DNA from 3 places in the Pseudoalteromonas sp. SR43-2 genome. Region 3 is predicted to be linked to each of the others. Evidence: predicted binding sites of a transcription regulator. Region 3 holds the regulator's gene; each other region holds the start of a gene.

Region 1 (5,316 bases), on a different contig from region 3:
CAGCTATTAAACTAGTAAAAATAAAAACTGACATTAAAGTGTTATTACTTACGTACTCTTGAGGCTCTTGCTGAAAGCCAACATACGCCCCCAATAAAGATAACAACAAGGAAAAAGGAAGGATTAAAAGCAACGACGTTTTTATATTATTTTTATTAACGGTCATTAGCATTAATAAAGGAAAGCTCATAGAAAATGTAATAAGTGAGACTAACCATGTAGGGCTTGTTGCTGGCCACACATTATTTTCTATACTGCTATACAAAAGGGTAAGAGCAATAGCCTGTAATACGGCAAGTATAATTATAAAAGATTTTGGTAACTGACTATCCATATCTGTTCTCAACAATGGTTTTAGTCAGTTTGCGTTATTCGTTCCTATTTTACAATTGCTTCACATTTTCAAATAAAATGCTTTGCATAGGGCTATATAATCAGCGGTGTAAGTATTATCTAAGTTTCTAATACACAGGGTTGATGATTCTAAATCGCTTTTTACGTAGCTAAATGTCATTAAACTGCGGCTAATCTCTTTATTGGCCGTGGCTTTTACTTGGCAATGAGCATTTAAATAAAGCCCATTTTGAGTAGCAAGCTCAATAAATAATGCGCCTTCAACGCTTGGGAGTATTAAGCTAAAGCGGGAACCACTATGGCTTAAATGTTTAAACGCATTAATTAACTCTTCAAAACTTAGGCCGTCGGTATGGCGTGCGGTATTACGCGCAACATTATCGCCTTTTAAACTGTGATTAAAATACGGTGGATTAGAGATAACCACGTCAAATTTAACTTCACTACTAAAGCGTTGAATAGTTTGGTGCGTAATACTTATAGTTGGCCACGGGCTATTAGCTACATTTTGTAATGCTTGGGTATAGGCGCTTTCGTCAATTTCTACCGCAGTTATATCAAGCTCATTACTGCGCTGCTTACACATTAATGCTAGTAAGCCGGTGCCTGTGCCTATATCAAGTAATGACTTTGCATCGCTTAAATTAGCCCATGCGCCAAGCAAAATGCCATCGGTAGAAACTTTCATTGCACAGTGGTCGTGTTCAACTTTAAATTGTTTAAATACAAAACCAGACATTTTTTCACCTTTTCATTCACCAAGCGCAGCATAGCGCGTATAATCAGGGTAATTGTCCCTTATTTTAGACACTCTATGCAATTTTCTGAATTTGATCTTGATAACAAGCTACTCGATGCCATTAATAAAATGGGCTACGAGACGCCAACCAGCATTCAACAACAAGCTATTCCTGAAGCACTACAGGGGCGCGATATTTTAGCATCTGCGCCTACTGGTACAGGTAAAACAGCGGCATTTTTAATTCCGGCTATTCAGTACTTACTGGATTTCCCACGTCGTGATCCTGGTTTTGCGCGCGTCCTCGTTATGACCCCGACTCGTGAGTTGGCTTATCAAATTCATGAACAATGTGAACTGCTAGCTAAACGCACACACCTAAAAATTGGTGTAGTAACAGGCGGTATTAACTACGGCACGCATAAAGAAATTTTCGAAAAAAATAACGATATTTTAATCGCCACACCAGGTCGATTAATGGAATACCTAGAAACCGAAAACTTTCATGCTGAACACGTAGAAATGCTTATTATCGATGAAGCAGATCGCATGTTAGACATGGGTTTCAAAAAAGAAATGAGCCGTATTTGTGACGAAGCTAAAAATCGTCGCCAATGTTTTTTATTCTCAGCAACACTCGAAGGTGACAGCGTAGAAAGGTTTGCTGAAAAAACATTAAACGACCCTGCACTGCTTGAAGCTGAATCGTCACGTAAAGAAAAAGCTAAAATTCACCAGTGGGTACATTTAGCCGATGACTATCATCACAAACTAGAGCTTTTAGTAAATACCTTAAATGGTCCAGACGTGACTAAAGCAATTGTGTTTGTTAAAACCCGTGAGCGTTTAGAAACACTGATTGGCGAGCTAACCAATAATGGCGTTAAAGCAGCTTGGTTACGCGGCGAAATGCCACAAGACAAACGTATGAAAGCCATGGAAAACTTCCACAGTGGCAAAACACGTATCTTAATTGCTACCGACGTAGCTGCACGTGGTATTGACGTATCTGACATTAGCCACGTTATTAACTTTGATATGCCGCGCACTGCCGACGTATACGTACACCGTATTGGTCGTACTGGCCGTGCTGGTAAAAAAGGGATTGCAATATCATTAGTTGAAGCACACGACATTGGTATTTTGTATAAAGTAGAGCGCTACGTTGAACAAAAACTAAAACGCCGTGTAATTAAAGGTGTTGAGCCACAGCATAAAGAAGCTAAGCCGCCGGCTAAAAAGCGTAAAGATCCAGTAAAAATGAAAGCCAAGAAAAAGGCCAAGGTTAAAAAGAAAAAGTAACCTAACATATTTTTATTCTAAGCCGACTTTTGTCGGCTTTTTTAATGCAAGCCTTACAGGCTCTGGTGTTTGTACCTGTTACATATGTAACCCAAGCATGTAACTCATACTCATTTAAATGTAATTTTTGCCCACCTTAATTCCCACTTAATAAAATTACCTTATATTTCATAGCGTTAATATTGGCACCGAAATTGTAACTACAAAGATAACCTAGCCGATGGAATTTCCATTTTGTGGCTGCACTATTCACCGTAATGTAAGGATTAAGTTATGAACCGCTTCAAGTTAACTATCGCTTTAGTATCATTTTGTTGTTTATTTTTATTAGCTTGCGCTACAAAGGTAAGTGCAGCAACCAACATGGCCGTAGTAAGCAGTGTAGCCACTCAACCTAACCTACAACAAACTATCACCAACACCCTACGAACTAACCCTAACCTGGCGTTAAGTGATATTCGTGTGCAGGTAAAAAATGGTGAAGTAGATTTATACGGTGAAGCACAAACTGGTTTTCAGCGCGCACTAGCTCAAAAGTTTTTAGAAAATATAGATGGGGTTAAAATCATTCGTAACAAAATTAGCGTTATTTAATACGCACCACAAAACCTATTTGTATAACTAATTCATAAGCGCGGCTTGTTACTCCAACACAAGCTGCGCTTTTTTATATTCTTTTTAAGGCAAGTTTTACAGCTGTGAAAAAGATAAAATAAAGCCTAAGCAATACGATTATTCCTCACCCTAAAGCGATAGCTCACACTTATACTTAAGAAGATAGATTTAGAATTGATGCTAGCGTGTTTGTCTTCGCTCTTTTAACCCTTAAGTTAACCCAATTGATACTGAAAAAGCTTACACACATTCTTTAGCCGACCTAACTGGCTTAAAAAAGATGATTTATTTAGTTATTGAAATAGATGAGAGCGTTATTTCAGAGTGTGCGGCAAGGCAGTAAAAAAATCGTTGGGTAAACACTACTTTTACTTGTTAATACTCCCATGGCCAAACGCAACTAATCAGAATTGATATTCAATAAACACAAAACTAGGTATTTAAACTTTTAGCTAATAATCCGTTTATAAAAAAAGCGCATTTTTACTCTGTAAAAATGCGCTATTGGTAAGTAACTATTTCCCAATGCTTTTGCCTAATGAGTTTTAACTAAATTACTCACTTTGGCTAGAGTCAGCACCGTCGCTACTGTCTTTATTGGATGACTGCTGGCTTATTTTATCGCTTATCATGGCATCAAGTTTTTCACCCCCTTTAATGCCAAAGTCGAGCGTACGAATTGGGAAAGGAATACTAATATCAGCTTCGTCTAATGCTTGCTTAACGGCAACAACACCTTTGTGGCGTACCGTCATAAAGTCAGGCTCGCCTGGGTATTTAATCCAAAACCACACCAGTAAGTTAATACTGCTGTCGCCAAAACCTTCGGCGTATACGGCGGTTTCGTCTTTGCGTATTACAAAGTCAAATTCGTTAATTTTATCGACTATAACGTCTTTTGCTTTTTCTATGTCGTCACCGTACGAAATGCCCACTGGCACTTCTATGCGCCTAACACCTAAAGTGGTGTAATTTTTGAGTATATTTCTAAATAAGACTTTGTTTGGCACCAGTATTAATTGCCCGTAAAAGCTCTCTATTAGTGTGTTACGTAGGTTTATAGAATGTATTGAACCAAACACATCATCGGTTTCTATTACGTCACCTGTTTTAAATGGCTTACGTACACCCATTGCTATACCTGCAATTAGGTTTTCGGTCATGTCTTGAAACGCAAAACCAATGGCTAAACCCACAATACCCGCACCAGCAAGTAACGAAGTAACAGTGCCTTTTAAGCCAACAAAATCGAGCGCTATAAATAAACCTATGCACAACACAATAACTTTAAATATTGACGCCATTAAATCGGCAATTTGCGTTGAATCGAGAGAGCGGCGCAACACGTTTTTCATCAGCTTGCCAGCAAAGCGCGCCAATATTGAAAATACTATGGCAATTACAATTGCCACTATAAAATTAGGGATATGGCTGATAACAACATCAAACCACCCTCCGAGCTTTTCCTCTATTAGTTTTTCGGCTTCGCCAACTGACGGAATACTGATCATTTTGTTTGCACCTATTTAATTAATAATCTCATTAATATTAGATATAGTTGCAAATATAACGCCAGTATCAAAAAAGCCATGCAATGCATGGCTTTTCAATTGTTTATTTAAGCTTATGAGCTAATTTTGTTCGTCACGCATAAATACCGGCTCAAGCTCTTTAACTGTTGCCTCAGGGCTAAAGTAATAACCCGCCACAGTAAACTCTTTAAGCTGACTTAATTGCGTTACTTTATTTTCGATAATGTAGCGCGCCATCATGCCGCGTGCTTTTTTAGCGTAAAAGCTAATTACCTTGTATTGACCGTTTTTACAGTCTTTAAAGTGTGGGGTAATAATTTGTGCATTTAATGCTTTTTTATCTACCGCTTTAAAGTATTCGTTTGAAGCAAGGTTAACTAAGTATTGCGCGTCTTGTGCTTTTAATACTTCGTTTAGTTTGTTCGCTATTACGCTGCCCCAAAACTCGTATAAGTTTTTGCCACGCGAGTTTTCAAGCTTGGTGCCCATTTCAAGACGGTAAGCTTGCATTAAATCAAGTGGTTTTAATAAGCCGTATAAGCCAGAAAGGATACGTAAATGGTTTTGTGCGTAATCAAGCTCGCTAGCTTTAAGCGTACTTGCATCTAAACCGCCGTATACATCGCCATTAAAGGCAAGCACTGCTTGTTTAGCATTACTTTGTGTAAACGGCTGTGCCCACTCACTAAAGCGTGCTGCGTTAAGCCCAGATAGCTTGTCGCTAATTTTCATTAAACTGCCAATTTGCGCTGGTGTTAGTTCACGGCATACTTT
Region 2 (5,316 bases), on a different contig from region 3:
AAGGTATTACTAGCTTAGAGCAGTTAGGTAGGCTTTCTGCGGTACAAGGTCATGATTGGCCTGATACAAAAATAATGGCGTTTAATGGCCTGCATATAAGGCCGTTTGCAAATTATCAGGCTATGTTTGCCTTAACAAGTGCAGGGCGTATTGATTACTTCCCACGTTCATTTATCGAGGTTAATTCAGAGCTAGCGGCAAATAAACAAAGTAACCTAGTGATAGTACCTAATTTATATATGAGTTATCCAACAGGGTTTTATTATTTTGTATCAAATAGTAAGCCAGAGCTTGCAGTGGCAATTAAAAAAGGGCTTGAGATAATGCAAAAAAATGGCGAGTTTGATGCTTTATTTGATGAATATTTCGCAAAAGATTTAAACTCGTTACCTTATGAAAAAGGTAAAACAGTAGAGTTGAAGCTAGATAACCCTTATTTTTAGGCACAAAAAAAGGAGCCTGGGCTCCTTTCTAGTATGCTATTAATAGCATTTAATTAGCGAAGTAACGACTCAGTTAATACTGGACGAATTTCGCGAATAATTGCTTGAGTCAGTTTTGGTGAACCACAGATAATATTGCCGCTGTGGTTATAGTTATTACCACCGGCAAAATCTACAACCATACCGCCCGCTTCTTTAACCATTAGTTCGCCCGCAGCAGAGTTCCAAGGTTTTAAACCAATTTCAAAAAATCCATCAACACGGCCAGCTGCAACGTATGCCATATCTAAAGCAGAACAACCTGCACGGCGAATATCAGCAGTGTGTACAAATAATGCTTTAAACGCTTCAGTGTATGCATCCATGTGGTTTTTGTTTTTGAAAGGGAAACCAGTAGCAAGTACAGTGCCTGCAAGAACCGTAGTTTTGCTAACGCGTAGACGTTTACTGTTTAACTGAGTGCCTTGACCGCGAGATGCAGTGAAAAGCTCACCACGAATTGGATCATAAATAACAGCTTGGTCTAAACGACCTTTAACTTTAAGTGCGATAGAAACCGCGTAATGAGGGATACCTTTGATGAAGTTAGTTGTTCCATCGATAGGATCTACAATCCATTGGTAATCATCATCCTTGCCTTTATGCTCACCTAGTTCTTCACCAACAATTGAGTGAGTAGGGTAAGACTGTAAAATAGTGTCACGAATTACGGCTTCGGCTTCTTTATCAATGTTAGTTACTAAGTCGTTAGCGCCTTTTTGTTGCACTTCAACTTTTGATAAATCTTCACTTGCGCGAAGTAAAATTTTGCCTGCGTTGCGCGCAGCGCGAACCGCAATGTTTAACATTGGATGCATGGTATTACCTTTGGGTTGTAAAAGAACGTTTATATATTTCAGCCGGCGTATTTTAGCGACTTTTGCCATAAAGTAAACAATAAACCCTAAATACTTGTGTTTGTTTTTTATACAAGATTGAAAAGTTTAAATATTTTTAAAAAATAATTATCTGCATTTAAATAAATTAATTTTAAACAACACTTTACCTAAAGTTAACTTGAGGTTTTATCGTACTCCTAACTTAACTGATAGGATAACATTATGTATTTAGAGCACGTAAACTTAGTCGCGAGTGATATAGATAGTATGCTTACATTTTATCGCGCTGTATTTCCACATTGGTCGATTAGAAGTGAGGGCAGAGGCGATTGGCATGGAAAACCAAGACGCTGGGTACACTTTGGAGATGACACGCATTACATTGCGATAAGCAGTCATGGTGAAGGTGAAAACAGAAACTTATCGGGCCATCAAATTGGTTTTGCACACTTTGCTTATGTAACTAATAATTTAAGCACAGTAGTAATGCGCTTAAATAAAGTGGGTTTTACTCTAAGCAAGCAAGGTAGCGAGAATCCTTTCAGAAAGAATGTCTACTTTATTGATCCTGCAGGGTTTGAAGTTGAGTTTGTAGAATATTTAAGTGATATACCAAGCGAGCGAAATAACGATTTATAATAAAATACTAAGCAGCACGCTAAAGTGCTGCTACTCAATTATAGTGAGCGGTTATTATTACCCGTGCCAAACTGGGTCTTTAGCTCATTTGCAAAGCTTATAAATTTTTCTTTAATTGTGCGCTTTATTTTCACTTCAACCGAGCCCATTACTGCCTTTCCTTCAATATGAATTGTAGGGCCTTGGCGTTTGTTAAGCGACACAGATTTATTTTCAAGGCTACTTAAAATACAAAACATTTTAGACACTACATTGACATGCTCTGGTACGTAAATTTCATCGCTACCAAAAATACAGTTAACGTGAATAGTTACATTTTGATGCGCAAAAATAGCATCGGTAAAATCAAGCACCACCGATCCCATAAAGTTACTCAAATATATATTTTTTGGCACAACCCACTGACCACTTCGCTCGTTAGATCCTAAAATACTGCGTAATGTAAAATCATCATCACTGTTTTGCTGTGCACTATAATGTGGTGTAAATTGCGATTGTTTTTCTGCTTTATATTGCTGATCGGTATTAAGTGTTAAGTCTTCTACTAAGGCTAGCAGAGCTTCGTTATTAGGTGCATCCATCGCATTATCTAAACGTCTTTCAAATGCATCAACAGAAATAACACCATGACTGTAATTATAAATTAATTGATCAATCACTTGTTCGCGTACTTGCTCTATTGGGCGGTCTTCAACTTTTACAGACATGAGTTATTCCTTATTATATTTACTATTGATACTGCTCTTGTAGTTAGGCTGCAAACCGCGTACCAAATATAATTTCATTAATTATCAATTGGTTATTTTTTAACGGTGTTTTTTGTTTTGTTATATTAACGATAGATTAACCAAAAGAGCAATTATCTAGCTATTTTCACTATTTGAGAAAGTTTTACCGAGTAGCCTGTAAATAGTTACACAAACATAGATAAGGTTTTATCTTTTAATTAATTCAAGTCTTTGAATTTTAAGTATAAATAAAGTTGGCCTGAAGCTCGCATTAGTTAAAGTGTCTTTAATCAAAAGGAGAAAGATTATGAAAACATTTAACAAATCTATTATCGCAGCTCTAGTTCTTGGTACTACGGCTATGGGTGCCCAAGCAAACAGCTGGGAAAACGAAAGTAAAGATGCTTGGATTGATGGTAAGGCAGAAACCGTTCTACTTATGAACACTAATCTAAACAACTTTGACATTAACACTGATGTAAAAAATGGCAAGGTAGTACTTACAGGTAAAGTTAATAGTGAACTCGATAAAGAGCTAGCAGAAGAACTTGTACTTAGCCTAGATGGTGTAACTGATGTTGATAACAGCCTTACTGTTGTTAAAAGCATGGACACCGAAGATAAAAGCACCGACATGATGGACGATGATGATAACGACCTAACGGACGCTAAAATCACCACTGTAATCACAACTCGCTTCCTGTTTGACTCAGAAGTAGGTGGTACAGACATTGATGTTGATACCGACAACGGTGTGGTAACTCTGAATGGCTCTGTAGAGTCTGAAGCTGAAAAGCAACTAGCAGTTAAAATTGCTAAAAATGCTGAAGATGTTCGCGACGTAGTTGATAAACTAGCTATTGTTGCTGAATAATACAGTATAGTTAAGGCCCAGTAATACTGGGCTTTAAGTCTTTTCAATGTTTAATTTAAATGGAGTTTTATCATGGATATTATTCGTATAATACTTTCGGTTTTATTACCGCCATTAGGTGTGTTTTTGCAAGTTGGCTTAGGTATGCATTTTTGGTTAAATATTCTATTAACACTGCTAGGTTATTTCCCAGGGTTAATACATGCAATCTACATTATTGCGAAAAAATAATGACAGATTATATATTGTGTAAGCCGACTACTGAGGTTTAGCTAAATACTTTAGTACCGATCGGCTCACAATATTAGTTTTTAAAGAATTTTTAGATAGTTTTTAGATAGTTTTTTAGGTTAAATCCAATTTTTAACGCCCTTCAACCCATTGATTTACTTCCTTAACTCTCTCCCAATATTATTTTAAAACTATACTTATTGTTTACTAATAAGCTTTCCAGCTAACAGTCGCGCTCAGATTCTGACTTGATGCCATTTAGGAAATCTTCAACATTAGTGTGTTTATACATCTATAATATACAATCAAATACTTTATTATTTAGTGACAATATTACCTTCACTTCTAGTGTTATCATTAAACTAGGTTTTAGGCATATTGAGGCAGTTAATTGAATATTCGACTTATAATGTCAGGCGTTGTGTCTTTCGTTTTTTATTTTAGTTGGGCCTACTGGGCAAATAGTGCGGCAGACATTGCTAAATCGGTTACGCTTCAAGCTGCATTAGTGCAAGGTTTGTATAGTGGATTTGTAACGCTGTTTTTTACCTTTATTTTAGAAATGGTCGTCAACAAGTATAAGTTTAGTTATGTAACGCTTGCGTTTGTAACTCCAATTATTTGTATGTTTCATTCTAAAACACCACAAAACGTAGCAATACGACAAAGCTTCAATAATGCAATTAACTCTAGCGCCTCGTATTTAAGTAACAAAAAAATAGCAGGTGTACTTTTTGCGCCTATTATTCCGATTACTGTTCAATCGAGCTTAGTGATTATGGTGAATGTAATTAATCAGACACCTAATTTGGCACTTACAGTAGCCCCAAGCATATTTTTTACAGCCTTGTATGCCTACACATATATGTCAGCTTTGCTTAAAAAGTAGAGGGTTAAATATAAAAGACTATATGGGATAGGTTTTGTTTATAATTTAATACAGTGAATAGCACGGTAAATACCTTACATTTTATGTTTATGCCCACTTAAAAGATTACTATTTAAGCAGTTAGCTTGTTGATTGTTAAAATAAAGGTTTTTGGTAGTGACAAGCACCTAAAAAGTTTTTATACTGCAACCCGCTTTAGTCGCTCTGTGACTGAACGCTTCAAAAATTAACTGCCTGGCAGTTATATAAAGTTGGCCCCTTAGCTCAGTTGGTTAGAGCACACGACTCATAATCGTTAGGTCCCCAGTTCGAGTCTGGGAGGGGCCACCACTTTTACAAATTTCCCAAGTAAATACCTATCCAAATTATTTAAAGCTACATTAATTTAATATTGTGTAATTTTTATTCTTTAGTTACCCCTAATAATAAACGTAATCTAAATAAAATTAATCCATAGATTAAGCTAAGCTTTCTTAAATTTGGAATAGTGCGAATGCACTATTAAATTCCAGCGTTAGATCAGATGCTTTGCTTTATAAGTGACAGTGTTCAGCATTTAATTTCAGAATTAAAAAAGCCCCTATTGGGTAATGCCAGTCAGTTAAGCTGACTGGCATCTTTCTTTTTATGAGGA
Region 3 (5,316 bases):
CATCAGGGCGAATGGTCACCGTATCGGTGTTCATTAGCGCACCTGCTGAACGCTCTTGATATGACAGTGCTTGCGTGGCACGTTCACGGTCTTGAATGTCCATCGCGCTAACAACGTCTTTATAGACGGTATCTGGCAGGCTACGTAATACTTCACCTAAGTCATCGTGGCCCATGTCTTCAGTTGCGGCGGCAATGTGCTTAGGTTCCATTTGGGCAATAATGCCTAAACGAACATCTTCAGATAATTCTTCAAGAACATCACCCTGCACATCAGGATCGACCAATTGCCAAAGCAGTCGGCGAATTTTATGCGGTGATGATTCTAATAATAATGCGGTATCACAAGGAGCCGTTTTTGCGAGCATGCGCCTAACTTGAACAAATTGACCACTATTGAGTGACTTCGTCACCTGTTTTAGTTGCTGTAGTGGGTAATCTTGTTCAAAAGCTTCAGGCATTGGCGTCCTTTATAAATTGTTATATTACTTTATGGGGGGGAGGTGAGTTAACTGGCGTTACTAACCTATCTATTTTATATATCTGTTTTAATTGAAGCATTAGTAATGCGAATATTGTTTTTATAAAACAGGTTATTCTTGTTCATTAAAGCGTTGTGCTATTAATTCTCCAACAGCGTGTAAAGCTTGCTCAGAATCAGGGCCTTTACAAACAACTTTAACTTCTTTTCCTTGGCTACTTTCAAGTAACATTAGTGCAAGTACGCTATCGCCTGCTGCTTCTTTGTCATCTTGGAATAATGTGATTGTCGCATCAAATTGTACTGCTAATTGCGCAAGCACAGTAGCTGCTCTGGCGTGCAAGCCTAATTTGTTTTTTATTAAAAAGGTATCTTCACAATGCATAACTTACTCTACCTAAGCTGAACAGGTGATTATTCAGCTATATTATTTTTCTTGTTCGCGATGGCGAATTTTTACATTGGGATGTGTCATTGCAAAACTTTCACCGATAGTTTGCGCTAAATACACAGAACGATGTTGCCCGCCTGTACACCCAATAGCAATGGTTAAATAACTGCGGTTATTTCGTTCTAAATGCGGTAACCACGTTTGTACAAATGTTTGAATTTGCCATGTGAATTTTTGCACTATGCTGTGATTAGCTAAATAGTCTTTAACCGGTTGATCTAACCCATTTAAAGGCTTTAACTCTGGTTCCCAGTGTGGATTTGGTAAAAAGCGTGCATCAAATACGTAGTCTGCTTCTTTTGGTATACCGTGTTTAAAACCAAATGATTCAAATGTGACAATCAGTTGCTTATCTTTTTTACCTAAAATCTTTTCACGAATAGATTCAGCGAGTTGATGAACACTTAAATCAGTCGTATCTATCATAAAGTCGGCGCGAGTGGTTAATACATCAAGTAATTCTTTTTCTTTTTTGATGGCTAAATCAAGCGGCAACGAGTCTATTGATAGTGGGTGTAATCTGCGTGTTTCAGAAAAGCGTTTGATCAATGTCTGATCGTCGCTATCTAAATAAAATAACGTAGGGTTTGCAAAGCCTGGTAAGTATTCAAGAATATCGTTAAATTCATCTTGTTCTTTAGGGATGTTGCGCACATCTATGCTAACAGCAATTTTATCGTAGCTATCAGACACACTGCGAACTAATGAAGGTAGTAGGTTTACTGGAATATTATCAACGCAATAATAACCTAAATCTTCTACAACGCGCAAAGCAACCGACTTTCCAGAACCAGAACGGCCGCTTATGATAATTAACTCCATTTAACACCCTTTATAAAACTATGATTGATCGACAATAACTTGGTAAAGCTCAGTATCAGATTTTGCACTGCGTAACTGTTTACAAAAATCTTTGTTGTTTAGTTTATCAGCAATGGTTGCTAGAGTCTTTAAGTGCTGCTGGTTATCGCCATCTGGTACGATGAGTGCGACAAAAATATCAACAGGGCGATTATCGATTGCATCAAAGTTTATTGGAGTTTCGCTAACGAGCACTAAAGCCAAAGGCTCTTCTGCACCGCTCATTCTTCCATGAGGAATAGCAATGCCACGCCCTATACCTGTACTACCTAATTTCTCTCTGCTCATTAAAGCATTAAGAATATCTTGTTGCGGTAAATACGGAAGTTTGTCGTGAGCAAGTTCGCTAATGAACTCTAAAATTCTTTTTTTGCTATTAAAAAGGACCGCAGCTTTGCTGCAGTCCTGGCATATAAGTGAACTTAATTTCATCATATTAGTGTCGAGCAAGCTTCTCTTTGTGTTTGATTACTTGGCGATCGAGCTTGTCGATCAACGAGTCAATAGCGGCATACATATCTTGATGTTCTGTAGAGGCAAATAGCTCAGCACCGCTTACGTGTATTGTGGCTTCTGCTTTTTGATTTAACTTTTCTACATCGAGAATGACATGAACATTATTAATATGATCAGAGTGTCTTTCAAGCTTCGCAAATTTAGTATTAATATAGTCTCTTAGTGAATCGGTTAATTCTACGTGACGACCAGTTAAGTTTAGTTGCATAAGCATTACCCTCTTAGTTTAGCGTCTTAAATCAGACTTTTACGCTGATTTGACGGTGGAATAGCAAGAGATTCGCGGTATTTTGCGATTGTACGTCTCGCTACTTTAATTCCTTGCTCAGCCAATATATCCGCTATTTTGCTATCACTCAATGGTTTTGCTGAGTTTTCTGCTGCGATTAATTTTCGGATAAGCGCACGTATTGCTGTAGATGAACATTCACCACCGTTTTCAGTACTTACATGGCTTGAGAAAAAATATTTAAGCTCAAATATACCACGGGGTGTATGCATGTACTTTTGAGTAGTCACACGCGAAATTGTCGATTCGTGCATTTCTACCATTTCAGCGACATCATTTAAAACCATTGGTTTCATGGCTTCAGGGCCATGTTCAAAAAAGCCTTGTTGTTGCTTAACAATACAATTAGTAACTTTTAATAGCGTGTCGTTTCTACTTTCTAAGCTTTTAATAAACCATTTAGCTTCTTGTAAATGTGAGCGGATAAACTGGCTGTCGCCACTTGATTTTACAGTGCGAGACATTGCCGCGTATTGGCTATTAACACGAATTTTAGGCATGCTATCTGGGTTTAATTCGACAACCCAGCGGCCTTTAATTTTTTTAACTGACACATCAGGAATAACATACTCAGATTCTTCCCTTACAATAGTATCTGCAGGTTTTGGGTTGAGAGTATGTATTAGTGTCATCACTTCTTTAAGCTCTTCTTCTTTAAGCTTAGTTTTTTTCATTAATGTACGATAGTCGCGAGCTGCTAATAGATCAATATGCTCGGTTAAAATCATTTTCGTTTCATTAATGTAAGGTGTTTCTTTATCAAATTGATTAAGCTGAATACACAAACACTCTTGTAAACTACGTGCGGCAATACCCACAGGATCAAACAGTTGGATGCGTTTTAATACCGCTTCAATTTCATCAAGTTCGACTTCGTTATCATCTTCGTTTTCTTGATTAAAGCTTTCTAAAATCTCTTCGCAGCTTAATGTTAAAATACCTGAATCATCGACGGCCTCTACAATCGCAATAGCGATGGCTTCATCGGTAGGGCTAAATGGCGTTAGTTGTAATTGCCACATTAAATACTCATGGAGCGTTTCAGTAGAGGCGCCTTGGTATATTGATTCGTCTTCAGGCATTGGACCTGATGAGGCTGCAGGAGCGGCACTCATGTACTCATCCCAACTAACATCCATAGCCATGTCGTCACTTAGCGTGTCTTTTGCAAGTGCTTCACCAGTATCTTGTTCATATTCGCTCGGAGCATCATCAGCAGATGCGCTAACAGTTATGTCATCGGTATCAGCTTTTTGCTCGTTTTTACCAGCAGCGTCTTCAGAATAGTCTGCCTCTTCAACCTCTAATAGTGGATTACTGTCGAGAGCTTCTTGTATTTCTTGCTGGAGATCCAATGTACTGAGTTGCAACAAACGAATAGCTTGTTGCAGCTGTGGAGTCATTGTAAGTTGCTGGCCCATGCGCAGCTGTAGTGATTGCCTCATGTATCTCTAACAATCCTTTTATGTTGTTATAATTAATACTAGCAGATGCTTAAAGACATGGCGTAAATGTTACAGCCTAAATTGCTCGCCTAAATAAACATCGCGTACTGTTTTATCATTTAATACGTGTTCTGGAGTACCTGATGCAATCAGCTCCCCATGAGAAACAATGTAGGCTTTTTCGCAAACATCAAGGGTCTCTCTTACGTTATGGTCGGTAATTAATACTCCAATCCCACGATTTTTAAGATGTTCTATTATTTTCTTTATATCTAATACCGAAATAGGGTCAACACCGGCAAACGGTTCATCCAGTAATATAAATTTAGGATCTGCTGCCAGCGCTCGTGCTATTTCTACACGACGACGTTCTCCACCCGATAATGCCATACCTTGGCTATCACGAATGTGTTGTATGCTAAATTCATCTAATAAGTTATTGAGCGTATCTTCTCTGGCTTGTTTATTTAGTTCTTTGCGCGTTTCTAAAATGGCCATTAAGTTTTGATAAACAGTCAGCTTTCTAAAAATTGATGACTCTTGCGGTAAGTAGCCTATGCCTAATCTAGCACGACTATGCATAGGTAAAAGAGTAATATCGTTATCATCAATAGATATTTTACCTTTGTCGCTAGGAACAAGCCCTACGATCATATAAAAAGTCGTTGTTTTACCAGCACCGTTAGGGCCAAGTAAGCCAACTATACTGCCAGCTTGTACTTCGAGGCCGACGTTTTTTACAACTTCACGACCTTTATAGCTTTTTGCCAATAGTTCTGCTTTTAATGTGCTCATGGTTGACCTTTATCGCCTTTTTTACTTTTTTTAGTTTCGATCGGTACTAAAATTGTGTGAACGCGGTCAGTTGAGTTTTCATCTTTTTCGGCACTGATGAGCTGCTGCTCTATGTCGTAGGTAATGCTTTTAGCATTTATTTTTTGTCCGGCTTGCGATACTTGTGCATTACCAACAAGCGTTAAAAAACGCTTAGATACATCATAACGTACTTCGTCAGCACTGGCGCTCATAGTCGTGCCATCTGATTGCTTTTCTTCAAAGTGCGCAGGGCTACCTGTGGCAATTAATAATTGTTTATTATCACCAAGTTCATCGCGTTTGTGTACTTCGAGGCGATCGGCTGTAATGCGGCGATTACCGTGAATTATCTCAACGTTTTTCTCAAAAATCCCGACATTAGCTTTTAATTGACCTTCTTGCTTGTCGGCACTTATTGAAATTTGATTGGCAGCAGGTTGCGTGTTTTGCTCTGCAGC

The links. Region 3 encodes sigma-54, which starts transcription at its own class of promoters, with help from an activator protein. Its sites were predicted from a motif close to GTTGGCACGNNNNTNGNNT; they were not measured.
Region 1: H5120_RS07660 (BON domain-containing protein) is a predicted target of sigma-54. The motif match lies at 2,577-2,595, and genes of this name have one in related genera.
Region 2: H5120_RS17630 (BON domain-containing protein) is a predicted target of sigma-54. The motif match lies at 2,942-2,960, and genes of this name have one in related genera.

Annotation. Positions count from the first base shown of each region.
Region 1 covers NZ_JACJED010000006.1:209,311-214,626, forward strand. Annotated here, with positions in the region: gene H5120_RS07645 (DUF4153 domain-containing protein) at 1-334, opposite strand, end outside; gene H5120_RS07650 (tRNA1(Val) (adenine(37)-N6)-methyltransferase) at 395-1,093, opposite strand; gene srmB (ATP-dependent RNA helicase SrmB) at 1,169-2,395, shown strand; gene H5120_RS07660 (BON domain-containing protein) at 2,669-2,989, shown strand; gene H5120_RS07665 (mechanosensitive ion channel family protein) at 3,565-4,521, opposite strand; gene yaaA (peroxide stress protein YaaA) at 4,642-5,316, opposite strand, start outside.
Region 2 covers NZ_JACJED010000024.1:66,586-71,901, forward strand. Annotated here, with positions in the region: gene H5120_RS17610 (ABC transporter substrate-binding protein) at 1-443, shown strand, start outside; gene suhB (inositol-1-monophosphatase) at 497-1,300, opposite strand; gene H5120_RS17620 (VOC family protein) at 1,544-1,960, shown strand; gene H5120_RS17625 (LiaF domain-containing protein) at 1,999-2,667, opposite strand; gene H5120_RS17630 (BON domain-containing protein) at 2,996-3,562, shown strand; gene H5120_RS17635 (YqaE/Pmp3 family membrane protein) at 3,635-3,793, shown strand; gene H5120_RS17640 (hypothetical protein) at 4,185-4,682, shown strand; tRNA gene H5120_RS17645 (tRNA-Ile) at 4,936-5,012, shown strand.
Region 3 covers NZ_JACJED010000001.1:61,065-66,380, forward strand. Annotated here, with positions in the region: gene mgtE (magnesium transporter) at 1-460, opposite strand, end outside; gene H5120_RS00320 (HPr family phosphocarrier protein) at 593-865, opposite strand; gene rapZ (RNase adapter RapZ) at 908-1,753, opposite strand; gene ptsN (PTS IIA-like nitrogen regulatory protein PtsN) at 1,772-2,224, opposite strand; gene hpf (ribosome hibernation promoting factor) at 2,229-2,516, opposite strand; gene H5120_RS00340 (RNA polymerase factor sigma-54) at 2,543-4,042, opposite strand; gene lptB (LPS export ABC transporter ATP-binding protein) at 4,112-4,837, opposite strand; gene lptA (lipopolysaccharide transport periplasmic protein LptA) at 4,834-5,316, opposite strand, start outside.